DNA from 2 places in the Tatumella citrea genome. Region 1 is predicted to be linked to the other one. Evidence: predicted binding sites of a transcription regulator. Region 1 holds the regulator's gene; the other holds the start of a gene.

Region 1 (5,513 bases):
GCCATCGCCATGCCACAGAAGGGCAGTAATAAACTAAATAATCCGGGCTGCCCCAGGAAACTCACCACAACAACGCCACCAATACTCAACGTATAAAGCACTAATAACCAGGGCAGCAGTTGACGACCACTAAATTTGTTCAGCAGAGCACGACAGCCAAAGCCGCCAGCAAGGAACGTCAAAGTTTGCGGAATATAGCTCAGTCCGATATCTCCGGCAGAAAGCCCCAGGCCGGAAAGAATAAAGGGAGAACCGGTCAGCCAGGCAAAGAAACTTGCGGAACAGGCAGAATAGATCAGTACATTACCGCTGTACTGGCGCTCAGACAGTAACTGCAAAAATCCCGGGGGAACGGTGCTCGCTGACAGGGGAACTTGTGGTGGTCTGGCCGGTAAACCCAGGGTAGCCACAATTAATCCGCAGGTGAGTGCAGCAAGTACCAAAAATATTGAATGCCAGTGGAAATGAGCCAGCAACCATGAACCCAGCAACGGAGCTAGCGCCGGAGACAGAGCAACCATTGGCATAATCGTGGCGAAAATCTTCTGGCTACGCGAAGCCGGATAGTAATCCAGCACCAGAGACTGCCAGCTGACTGCGGCGGCACAGACTCCGGCGGCCTGAATAAATCTCAGAGCCAGCAGTGCGTGTGGCGTGGTTACCCACAACATCGCCAGACAGCTGATGGCAAATATCGCCAGACCACTGACCAGCACTGGTTTTCTGCCAATCTTATCCGACAACGGTCCCCAGAACAGTTGTGCGCAGGCAAAGCCAGCCAGGAACAGGCTAAGACTGGCGCTGATGACTCCTGCGTCAGTATTCAGATCCTGTTTCATCGCTTCAAAAGCGGGCAGATACATGTCTGTAGCCAGGAATCCCAGCATACTCAGTAGTGACAGATAAACTAAAAAAATGACCGGATGACGCATTGCTCCTCCCTGTGAAAATGTGCGCAAAGAGTTTAAAAGGGTGCACCGGGAGTTGTGAACCGTTAATATTTGCAATCAACTGTGAAAAAAATTGAAAGGTCGCTATGTGGTCAGAATATGCACTGGAAGTCGTGGATGCAGTGGCAAGAAATGGCAGCTTTAGTGCAGCAGCCAGGGAGTTGCACCGGGTGCCATCTGCGATCAGTTATACCGTCCGACAACAGGAGGAGTGGCTGGCAGTTGAGTTATTCGAACGACAACACCGCGATGTGATACTGACGGCCGCAGGTGAACATTTTGTTCGTGAAGGTCGGGGGATTATCAAAAAAATGCAGGAAACCCGACGTCAGTGCCAACAACTGGCAAATGGCTGGCGCGGTGAACTGAGTATTGCGGTGGACTGTATTGTAAAACGTTCCAGGATGCAGCAACTGACCATCGATTTTTATCGCCACTTTCCCGATGTAGAGCTGCATATTCGCGAAGAGGTGTTTAACGGTGTCTGGGACGCACTGGCCGCAGGACGCGTTGATATGGCGATTGGTGCGACCCAGGCAATCCCGGTCGCCGGACGTTTCGCTTTCCAGGATATGGGGCGTCTGAACTGGCGGTGTATTGTCAGTGCTGATCATCCACTGGCAGCTGAAACCCATCCGGGAGAGGAGCAGCTTCGGGCATGGCCATCACTGGTGCTGGAAGATACCTCCAGGGAACTGCCACGAAGGATGACCTGGACACTGGATAATCAACGGCGAATGACTGTGCCGGACTGGCAAACCGGTCTGGATTGCGTTCGGGCAGGATTATGCGTGGCAATGGTGCCAGGGCATCTGGCACGGCCGTTACTAGAGAGCGAAAAAGTAAAAGAACTAAAACTGCCGGCGCCGTTTCCGGAAAGTCCCTGCTGTGTAAGCTGGGCAGAACAGCGTATTTCTCCGGCATTGCGATGGTTACTTGATTACCTGGGGGACACTGCCACCCTGAACCATGAATGGCTCAGGGAGTGAACCGGGGACTTACCGGCGATAGTCACGGAACGGACCGTCGCCGACCGAACGACGTTCAATCAGGGTCGGATGGATTTCAAGGGTTTGCGGATCTTCACGTTTATTCACTATACGATCCAGTAACATCTCCAGCGCTTTTTCGCCTAACTCACTCTTTGGCTGGTGAACTGTAGTCAGTGCCGGGGTGAAATAACGCGAGTTGCGCACGTTATCATAACCAATAATAGAAATATCCTGGGGAACGCGCAGTCCCTGTTCATCGGCGGCGCAAATGGCTCCCATGGCCATAATATCCCCGCCACAAAAAACGGCTGTCGGGAGTTGCGGTTGCGCAAGTATTTTCTGCATCGCCTGATAACCGGACTCTGGTTCGAAATTCCCCTGAACAGTCCACTCCTCACGATGTGAGATTCCAGCCTCTTCCAGAGCTTTCAGAAAGCCTGCCAACCGGCCACCACCGGTGTTTCTTTCCATTTGTCCCGGAATACAACCAATATCACGATGACCGCGCTCAATCAGGTAGCGACCGGCCATATATCCACCATGAAAAGCGTTATCCAGCACGGTGTCGGTAAAGTCACCCTGTGAAACTCCCCAGTCCAGCACGACCATCGGGATATTGCGGTTTTCTTCCAGCATATCCAGCAACTCCTGCGGATATTCGGCACACATCACCAGTAATCCATCAACACGTTTGCGCGCCATCATGGCTAAATATGCGCGTTGCTTTTGCAAATCGTTATGAGCATTACCCAGAATCAGTGTGTAGCCATGGTCAAAACATTTTTTTTCGATAGCTTCAATGATTTCAGCAAAGTAAGGCGCTTCGAGTGTTGTCGAGAGTAAGCCCAGCGTCTTGGTGTTATTGACCTTAAGGCTTCTGGCGACTGCACTGGGGGAGTAGTGCAACTCGTTTATTGCTTCCCAGACCGCTTTCCGTGTGTTTTCCGCAACAAAACGGGTCTGATTAATGACATGGGACACGGTGGTGGTTGAAACACCGGCGCGTTTTGCCACGTCTTTAATAGTTGCCATTCAGTGAGTACTCCTGGTTTAAAAAAATAAGATATTGATTTTTTATAGGTTAATCGTTTGCGTCAGCTCAGCGTTTCACTGTCTCGTCATTAAAATGAACCCGAAGGCCAGAGGAGAGTCCTGCGAAGAAAGCCGGATATAAAACCAGCAGCTGAGGAGGTTGCGCAACAAAGACCGGCAATTCTAACAAGGCTGCTGCAATAAAACGAGATTTTTGCGCAGCAGTATGGGAATATAACTATTACCCCACAATTAGTGTGCCTAAAGGAGTTCTGATGGATACCGATCTTAAGCTTGCACTGACCACTACAGTTGTAGCGTTGCTGATGATTATGGCCTTCAGTTTTACCGCCATCCTGCATTAATGTTAGCCTGCTGGCCCGACTGACCGCGCCCGGTCAGCCATATGCTGTTATCAAAACCGGTACCGGATACTTCCCGCGCCGGTTTTTGCTTTTAAGCTACAAAAAATGCAATTAACGGATACGTGTGAGGACCAGGAGAGATTTACGATTTTTTGGGTAAGCCAGCAGAATAAGGGCAGTGGCATGACAGATATCTGTCAGCATAAAAAAACTGCACCTTAGTTCGCAGGATAACCAGCGTTTGGGGTGCAGTCTGTACCGAGCAGGATGACTAATTAACGGACGGTACTCGGGGTTACCATGCGGCGCGCGCCAATGTAGTGACGTTGCCAGTATTCATTGCTCAGAGCCGTAATCTGGATGTCTTTACCGGTACGTGGTGACTGAATAAATTTGCCATCACCCAGATAAACGCCTACATGGTCTGCAGCGCCATGGCGGTGGATACGGAAGAATACCAGATCACCTTTTTCCAGCTCATCACGTTTTACCGGTGCAGCATCACGCAGATGGTACATTTCGTTGGCGGTACGGGGTATTTTGAAATTTACCAGGTCTTTGTAGGCATAATAAACCAGACCACTGCAGTCAAATCCGGATTTTGGAGAAGTTCCTCCCCACTGATAAGGCTTCCCTAACTGATCCATCAGTTTCACCATCGCTGTTGCACGCGCTTTCTGATAACGCAGACGGTGCTGTTTGCTCATCCGGATAGCGGCCAGTGTGGCAGAAGGGTGGCGTGTCGTCTTTTTAGCTGCGGGGCGATGACGACCATATTTTTTAGTTTCCGGCGTGTGATTCTTTGCCAGATGACGGGATTCTTTAGCCGTACGACTGTTTTTAACTTTACGCTGACTGGTGAAGTGTTTAACCCGGTGAATCAGGGGCTGGCGGGCTTTATGTCGGGTACTGGTCGTCTTAATAGGCCTTCGTTTACGGCGGGCATCTTCTTCAGTCACTGCTTTACGGGTGGTTTTATGAAAAGTGGCATTAACCGCAGTTCGAGGCGAAGCCTCTGCGACATTGAAAAAAAGCTGTGCTAAAGCCAAAATAAAAAGCGTGATCAGTAGACGCATAGTTGTCAGGTTACAGGTTAAATGTCCTGAAAAAATACGGACAAAATAAAAAAATAACATCTGACCTTTCAGTCAGCCCCAAAATCATTCTAATCCAGAAATTTATGAAATGTTAAGGTCTTTTTTCCGGAATCTGTTACGAGAAGTTTTTTGACGTAAAATTGAGCGTAAACAGTTAATTAAGTCACATTTTACTGATGAAGTTTCAGGCGACTGTTTTTTTCATCCCGCAGTTGTTACTGGTTTAACGCTAAATGCCATATAACTGAACTTTTATGTAGCAGATGAAAAATGTCGTTTTCACTGGCGGGTTGATATCGCTACAATAACAAAACATGTCGTTTTGTCCCGAAGGAAGTACTATGAGCACTCTCGAAAAAATTCAGACTCAGATTTCTGAAAACCCTATTCTGCTGTACATGAAAGGTTCTCCTAAATTACCAAGCTGTGGTTTCTCAGCTCAGGCAGTTCAGGCGCTTTCTGCCTGCGGGCAACGTTTTGCCTATGTGGATATTCTGCAGAATCCGGACATTCGTGCCGAATTACCAAAATATGCAAACTGGCCAACCTTCCCACAACTTTGGGTTGACGGGGAGCTGGTAGGTGGTTGCGATATCATTATTGAAATGTATCAGCGCGGCGAATTGCAGCAGCTGATTAAAGAAACTGCAGAGAAATTCCCTGCGGCAGAATAACTGTCACGGATGGTGATTCTGATGCCCGCGTAATTACGCGGGCATTTTTTTATGCGTGTTCCTCAGAACCGGCAGATTCCCCGGCTTCGTCATCTGCGCCGACAGGCAGCGGCCAGCCTCCCAGTCTTTTCCAGCGGTTAACCAGCTCACAGAACAGGGTTGCCGTCTGTTGGGTATCATACAGTGCGGAATGGGCCTGGTGGCTATCGAAGGTCATGCCTGCCGCTTTACAGGCTTTCGCAAGCACCGTCTGACCCAAAACCAGCCCGCTGAGCGCGGCGGTATCGAAAGTCGCAAACGGATGGAAAGGGTTGCGTTTCAGGAGGCTGCGCTGAGCTGCTGCCATGACAAAACTTTGGTCAAAATGGGCATTGTGCGCCACGATAACCGCTCTGGCACAGTC
Region 2 (5,513 bases), 1.8 Mb from region 1:
TCCGGACTAATCTGAGTCAGGCGAGAATCATTTTCTGCCGCTGGTTCTGCCAATGCGGATAATTCGGCACTCTCCACCGGAGTTTCCACAGCTTCAACCACACTAACAGGCTGAGTGAGTTCAGGCTTCGGTGCGTCAGCCTGTGCAACAATATCACTGGCAGTGACCTGATCCGCAGACACGGCAGGCAGTGACGATGCCTCTGGCTGTTTCTCTTCCCCGCGCGCTTCCGGTTTCTCTTCTTCGGCTTCCGGCAGATGCAGCTCCTGCACCGGAAGTTCAACCGTTTGCGGAACGATAACAGCCTGCGGTTCAGCCACAGGGGCAGGTTCAGCTGCCGGCTGAGGGGGAATCACCACAGTTTCGGTCGGCTGTTCTGCCGTTTCGCCAGGCAACTCCGGGGCGGCTACCGTCGCCCGGGAAGGCTCTTCAGGGTGACCGGACGAGGTACCTTCGGCATGGTCCGTAGTATGATGCTCTGCGGCAGCGTCCGGTGTTTCTTTTTGTTCTGCGGGTTGATTTTGCGGTTCTGCATTGTCTTCATCGCGACCGAAACCCAGCCAGGAGAAAAAGCCCCGTTTTTTTTCTTTTGCCATTATCTAACGACACTCCTTTAGACCCGGATCAGTGAACCGTAACAGGTTCCTCAGAGAATAATCCGGGACATATTTATAATTTATCAAATCCCTGACATGTTCAGGCTACCGCAGGGATCGCGAAAGCATAGTCGGATAGTCTATCATTTTCCTGGTATTGCATTACAGCACCCTTTTTTACCGTTTCTTATCACGTCCGCGCCCGTTAAACTAAGCAACAAATTATGAAGAGTTGTGATTGAGATGAATAAACAATCCCGGGCACCCTCAGGTGCCGGACAAATACGAATTATTGGCGGACAGTGGCGCGGCAGAAAACTTCCGGTTCCTGAGAGCGCCGGGCTACGGCCAACCACCGACAGAGTGCGTGAAACGTTGTTTAACTGGCTGGCAGCCGATTTACCGCAGTCACGTTGCCTGGACTGTTTTGCCGGTAGCGGAGCTCTGGGAATCGAGGCACTTTCGCGCTATGCAGAACATGTGACCTTACTTGAGCTTGAGCCTTCTGTCGCGCGCCAGCTGACCAGTAATTTACAGACCCTGAAAGCGACAACGGGCCAGGTCGTTCAGGGAAATGCCCTGCAATGGTTAAATCAGCCAGGCCAGCCTTACAACATCGTGTTTATTGACCCACCTTTCCGAAAAGGTTTGCTGACAGAAACGATGACGTTGCTGGAAACCCGTGGCTGGCTGGCAAGTGAAGCCCTGATTTACATCGAATGTGAGACTGAACAGGGTGCTTTGCAGGTCCCTGACAGCTGGCGGCTACACCGCGAAAAAACGGCAGGCCAGGTTGCCTACCGTCTGTACCATCGTTCCGTGACAGACTCTCAGGGAGAATAACTATGTTGTTGATTGGCGGGCGTATCCTGATGATTTTCGTCTGGGCCTTTTTACTGATGAATCTGATTCATCCGGCACCTAAACCTCTTAAGTATTTTATTGATGTTGCCCTGTTTTTTATGGTGGTAATGCACGGGCTGCAACTGGTACTGCTGCGTGCTACTCAGAGCAAAGACGGCCCTGCCCTCAGTGGCATGACCCAGGTTAAGATTTTCTTTTTCGGGGTATTTGAACTGCTTGCCTGGCAGAAAAAAAACTATCCCTCAAAGTAAAACCAGCCACAGGGTACGTGCAATGGCCTTTAACGGCCACCTGGTGTAAAGCTGACAAAACGGGTCCCCTGCATCTTCAGGGCTCCCGTAGTACCTGCCTCGCACTCGTTATACTGAGCTTCTGACATCTGTACCGTAAAGTTTTCGCCAACCGGAGTCCTGCGGAAAGTGACTTCATAACGCAACGTCTCGCCGGCAATAACCTGCTGCTGACGGGTATGGCGGTCGGGATATGGAAAATCACGTTTACTGACTACCATCGCCTGCTGTGTCACCACGGGTGAATCATTATTCACCTGATTTTCGTTTCGCTGTTTAAAAAACTGTCGACCCGCAAGAAAAGCAATGGCAACAATAACAATGATAATAATCAGGGGTGGTCTGTTCATCGATCCTCCGTGTTATCCACAGGCAGAAATAAAATCTGCATCATTTCACCTGCAATTTTTGTCATTCACAGTAATAATCGTTGGCAGCGGCCGAAAGTCAAACGGAACCCTCAATGCTTTGTGCATTTTGTTCCCGGTCTGGTGTAAAGAAGATGAAGGAAGAAATTATGCTTTGGTCATTTCTTGCAGTGCTATTTTCCGGCTGGCTGTACATTGATGCCTCTTACCGGGGCCCCCGCTGGCAACGCTGGTTATTTAAACCGGTGACATTCCTTCTCATGCTGGCATGGGCATGGCAGGCACCGACACATTCCGTCAGTGATTATTTATTGATAGGTGGTCTGATCGCGGCGATGGCGGGCGGGTTATTGAGTTTATTATCCCGCCAGCAGATGATGTATGCCTTTGGTGCCAGCTTTCTCTCCTATCTGCTCTACACCATCAATCTGACCCGCGGCATTACCCTGAATATTTACTGGCCGATACCGGTCACCTTCCTGGTGATTGGTCTGGTGGTGGCTGCGATTATCTGGAGCCGTCTGGAAGAACTGCGTTGGCCGGTATGTACGATGCTGGCGATGGTCCTGGTTATGTGCTGGATTGCAACGCTGCAATATCTGAGTCTGCAAACTGATGAAACACTTTCAATGATGGCCGGTACCGATTTGCTGTTACTGGCGAATATCTGCTGGCTTATCAGTTTCTTCCGCCTGCGATTTTCGGCTGACCGGGTGATTTATGAAGCGTTATTTATCATCGGTCATTTTATGATTATTCGTTCGCTGTGGCTCTCCTGATCTGTCAGTACGGCTGGTTGTCAGACCAGCCGTTTACATGCCCTTCTTAACCAGATAATGAAAAGGCAGTTGTTCTGTGTCCTGAGCCACTAAGGTATGTTCCATAAAACGACAAAAGCCCGGAATGTCACGGGTTGTCGCCGGATCATCGGCAATGATTAACAGGGTTTCTCCGTCCTGCATATGACGTATAGTTTTACGCACCATCATCACTGGCTCCGGGCAACGCAAGCCCCGGGCATCAAGGGTATGTTCGGCGGTACTAAAAAGGTCGTTCATAAGGTTCTCTGTAAAACAGGGGAAGCTGCTATTCTAACGTCAGCCCTGAGTACAGACAAACACCGGAGGTGCGGTGGCCGGGTACCTCCCCTCTTGCATTGTCCATTGAAGCAGGTAACATGCGGCCGTTTTCTTGTACAATTTTCTGTGCCGTTGTGCAGTTTATGTCGACGGCAGTGTTAATGGGTTCCCTCACCCCAACCTAAAAAGGCCTGAAATGAACACGTTTAATACCCGTCAGCGGCTGTTTGCCCGCATCATATTATCGGTATTTCATTTGCTGATAATTACTTCCAGTAATTACCTGGTGCAGTTGCCGGTAGATATCTTCGGCTTTCATACCACATGGGGTGCTTTCAGCTTCCCGTTTATCTTTCTTGCCACTGACCTGACGGTACGAATTTTTGGTGCATCTATGGCAAGGCGTATCATTCTGCTGGCTATGCTGCCGGCCCTGGTTATCTCTTATATTGTGTCCTGTGTGTTTTATCAGGGTGCCTGGCAAGGCTGGGATGCTCTGCAACATATAAACACCGTGGTTGGCCGGATTGCGCTGGCAAGCTTTATGGCTTATGTCCTGGGGCAGATTCTGGATATTTCAGTGTTTGACCGGCTACGGCGCTCCGCACACTGGTGGCTGGCTCCTGCGGCTTCGATGTTGCTCGGAAATATCAGCGATACCCTGGCTTTCTTTTTTATCGCGTTTTATCACAGCAGCGACCTGTTTATGGCGCAACATTGGGTCGAAATCGCACTGGTGGATTACAGCTACAAAGTATTTATCTGTCTGGTCTTTTTCCTGCCAGCTTATGGCGTGCTATTGAATGCTATCCTGAAACGGCTTCCCGGAAAAACACGGGACCATTCTCTTACTTTAGGTTAATGCTGAATGATCCTGCCTGTGACAACGGCTAAGATTTGGTGACAATCAACGGATTGATTTTCTGTTCCGTTTTCGATGTGATCCCCAATGTGGACAATAAAAAGGAATTCAGATGAGAAATTTAGTTAAATACCTCAGCGTCGGGTTGTTGGTGATTGGACTGGCAGCATGTGATCAGAAAAAAGAAGATACTGCAGGGCAGCACGCCGCAGCAAGCCAGCAGGATTTACAAACCGTCACACTGGTTGACGGAAAACTCAGCTTCGCTCTGCCAACCGGAATGACCGATCAGACCGGAAAATTAGGCACTACCGGCAATAATATGCATGTTTATGCCAATAATAACGGCCAGCAGGCGATCATTGTGATTACCGGAGACAGCACTAACGAAGCGCTGGATGTTCTGACGCAGCGACTGGAACAACAACAACGCAACCGTGACCCGCAATTGCAGGTTGTGTCTGATAAAGCTATCACTCTGAACGGACAACCGGCACAACAGCTGGACAGTGTCATTTCAGCCAAAAGCCAGACCAGCTGGTCAACCGTGGTCATGACCAAAATTGACGGCAAACTCATCACATTGCAGATTTCCTTACCTGCCGATAATCAGGCACAGTCGCAGACCACTGCCGAAAATATTGTCAAAACCATCTCGGTTAAGTAACTCCCTGATGTGAAAAATCATACCCGCGGCTGTTGCGGGTATGATTAGCTTCCTTCTCTGCTCCAGTGTCCCACATACTCCCTGACCCGTTGTAAACAAGCTGTACCACCTGCCATATAATCTGTCGAAATTCTACTGCTCTGACACCCCTAATCTCGCCGGATATGACTTTGGTAATAGAAAATAGTTATACTTGGCCATTCATAACGACGATAGCCCGATTAATTTAATGCACGTTCAGACTGGTCTTATCTGACAAAAAGCATCTATGCTTAGTGTCGCCGGTAATATTTGTACATACCTTTTACCGGAAGATCATACTGATTACTTATGAACTAAATACAGGTATGCATATGAAATTACGTAGGAAGCGTATAAAACCCATTGGGCTCGATGATGTGACTATTATTGATGATACCCGGTTGCGGAAAGCGATAACAGCAGCAGCGCTTGGCAACGCGATGGAATGGTTTGATTTCGGGGTGTATGGGTTTGTCGCCTTTGCGCTGGGTAAAGTTTTTTTCCCGTCGGCATCACCTGGTATCCAGATGATTGCAGCCCTCGCCACTTTTTCAGTCCCCTTCTTAATCCGCCCGATGGGTGGGCTGTTTTTTGGAATGCTCGGGGATAAATACGGGCGACAGAAAATACTGTCGGTCACGATTGTGATTATGTCGATCAGTACCTTTTGTATCGGATTAATCCCCTCCTATGCATCCATTGGTATCTGGGCACCCATATTGCTGCTGATAGCAAAAATGGCGCAGGGCTTCTCGGTCGGTGGTGA

What was found. Region 1 encodes PurR, which represses purine synthesis genes. Its sites were predicted from a motif close to CANGCAAACGTTTGCNTG; they were not measured.
Region 2: the regulator PurR is predicted to act here: its motif matches at 3,295-3,312, upstream of A7K98_RS00140 (7-cyano-7-deazaguanine/7-aminomethyl-7-deazaguanine transporter).

The regions. Positions count from the first base shown of each region.
Region 1 covers NZ_CP015579.1:1,835,581-1,841,093, forward strand. Annotated here, with positions in the region: gene punC (purine nucleoside transporter PunC) at 1-932, opposite strand, end outside; gene punR (DNA-binding transcriptional activator PunR) at 1,037-1,939, shown strand; gene purR (HTH-type transcriptional repressor PurR) at 1,949-2,974, opposite strand; gene cydH (cytochrome bd-I oxidase subunit CydH) at 3,250-3,339, shown strand; gene A7K98_RS08775 (C40 family peptidase) at 3,615-4,415, opposite strand; gene A7K98_RS08780 (Grx4 family monothiol glutaredoxin) at 4,778-5,110, shown strand; gene rnt (ribonuclease T) at 5,160-5,513, opposite strand, start outside.
Region 2 covers NZ_CP015579.1:24,305-29,817, reverse strand. Annotated here, with positions in the region: gene ftsY (signal recognition particle-docking protein FtsY) at 1-596, opposite strand, end outside; gene rsmD (16S rRNA (guanine(966)-N(2))-methyltransferase) at 840-1,439, shown strand; gene A7K98_RS00160 (DUF1145 family protein) at 1,442-1,711, shown strand; gene A7K98_RS00155 (DUF2500 domain-containing protein) at 1,741-2,100, opposite strand; gene A7K98_RS00150 (lysoplasmalogenase) at 2,268-2,897, shown strand; gene tusA (sulfurtransferase TusA) at 2,931-3,176, opposite strand; gene A7K98_RS00140 (7-cyano-7-deazaguanine/7-aminomethyl-7-deazaguanine transporter) at 3,394-4,059, shown strand; gene A7K98_RS00135 (DcrB family lipoprotein) at 4,172-4,726, shown strand; gene proP (glycine betaine/L-proline transporter ProP) at 5,080-5,513, shown strand, end outside.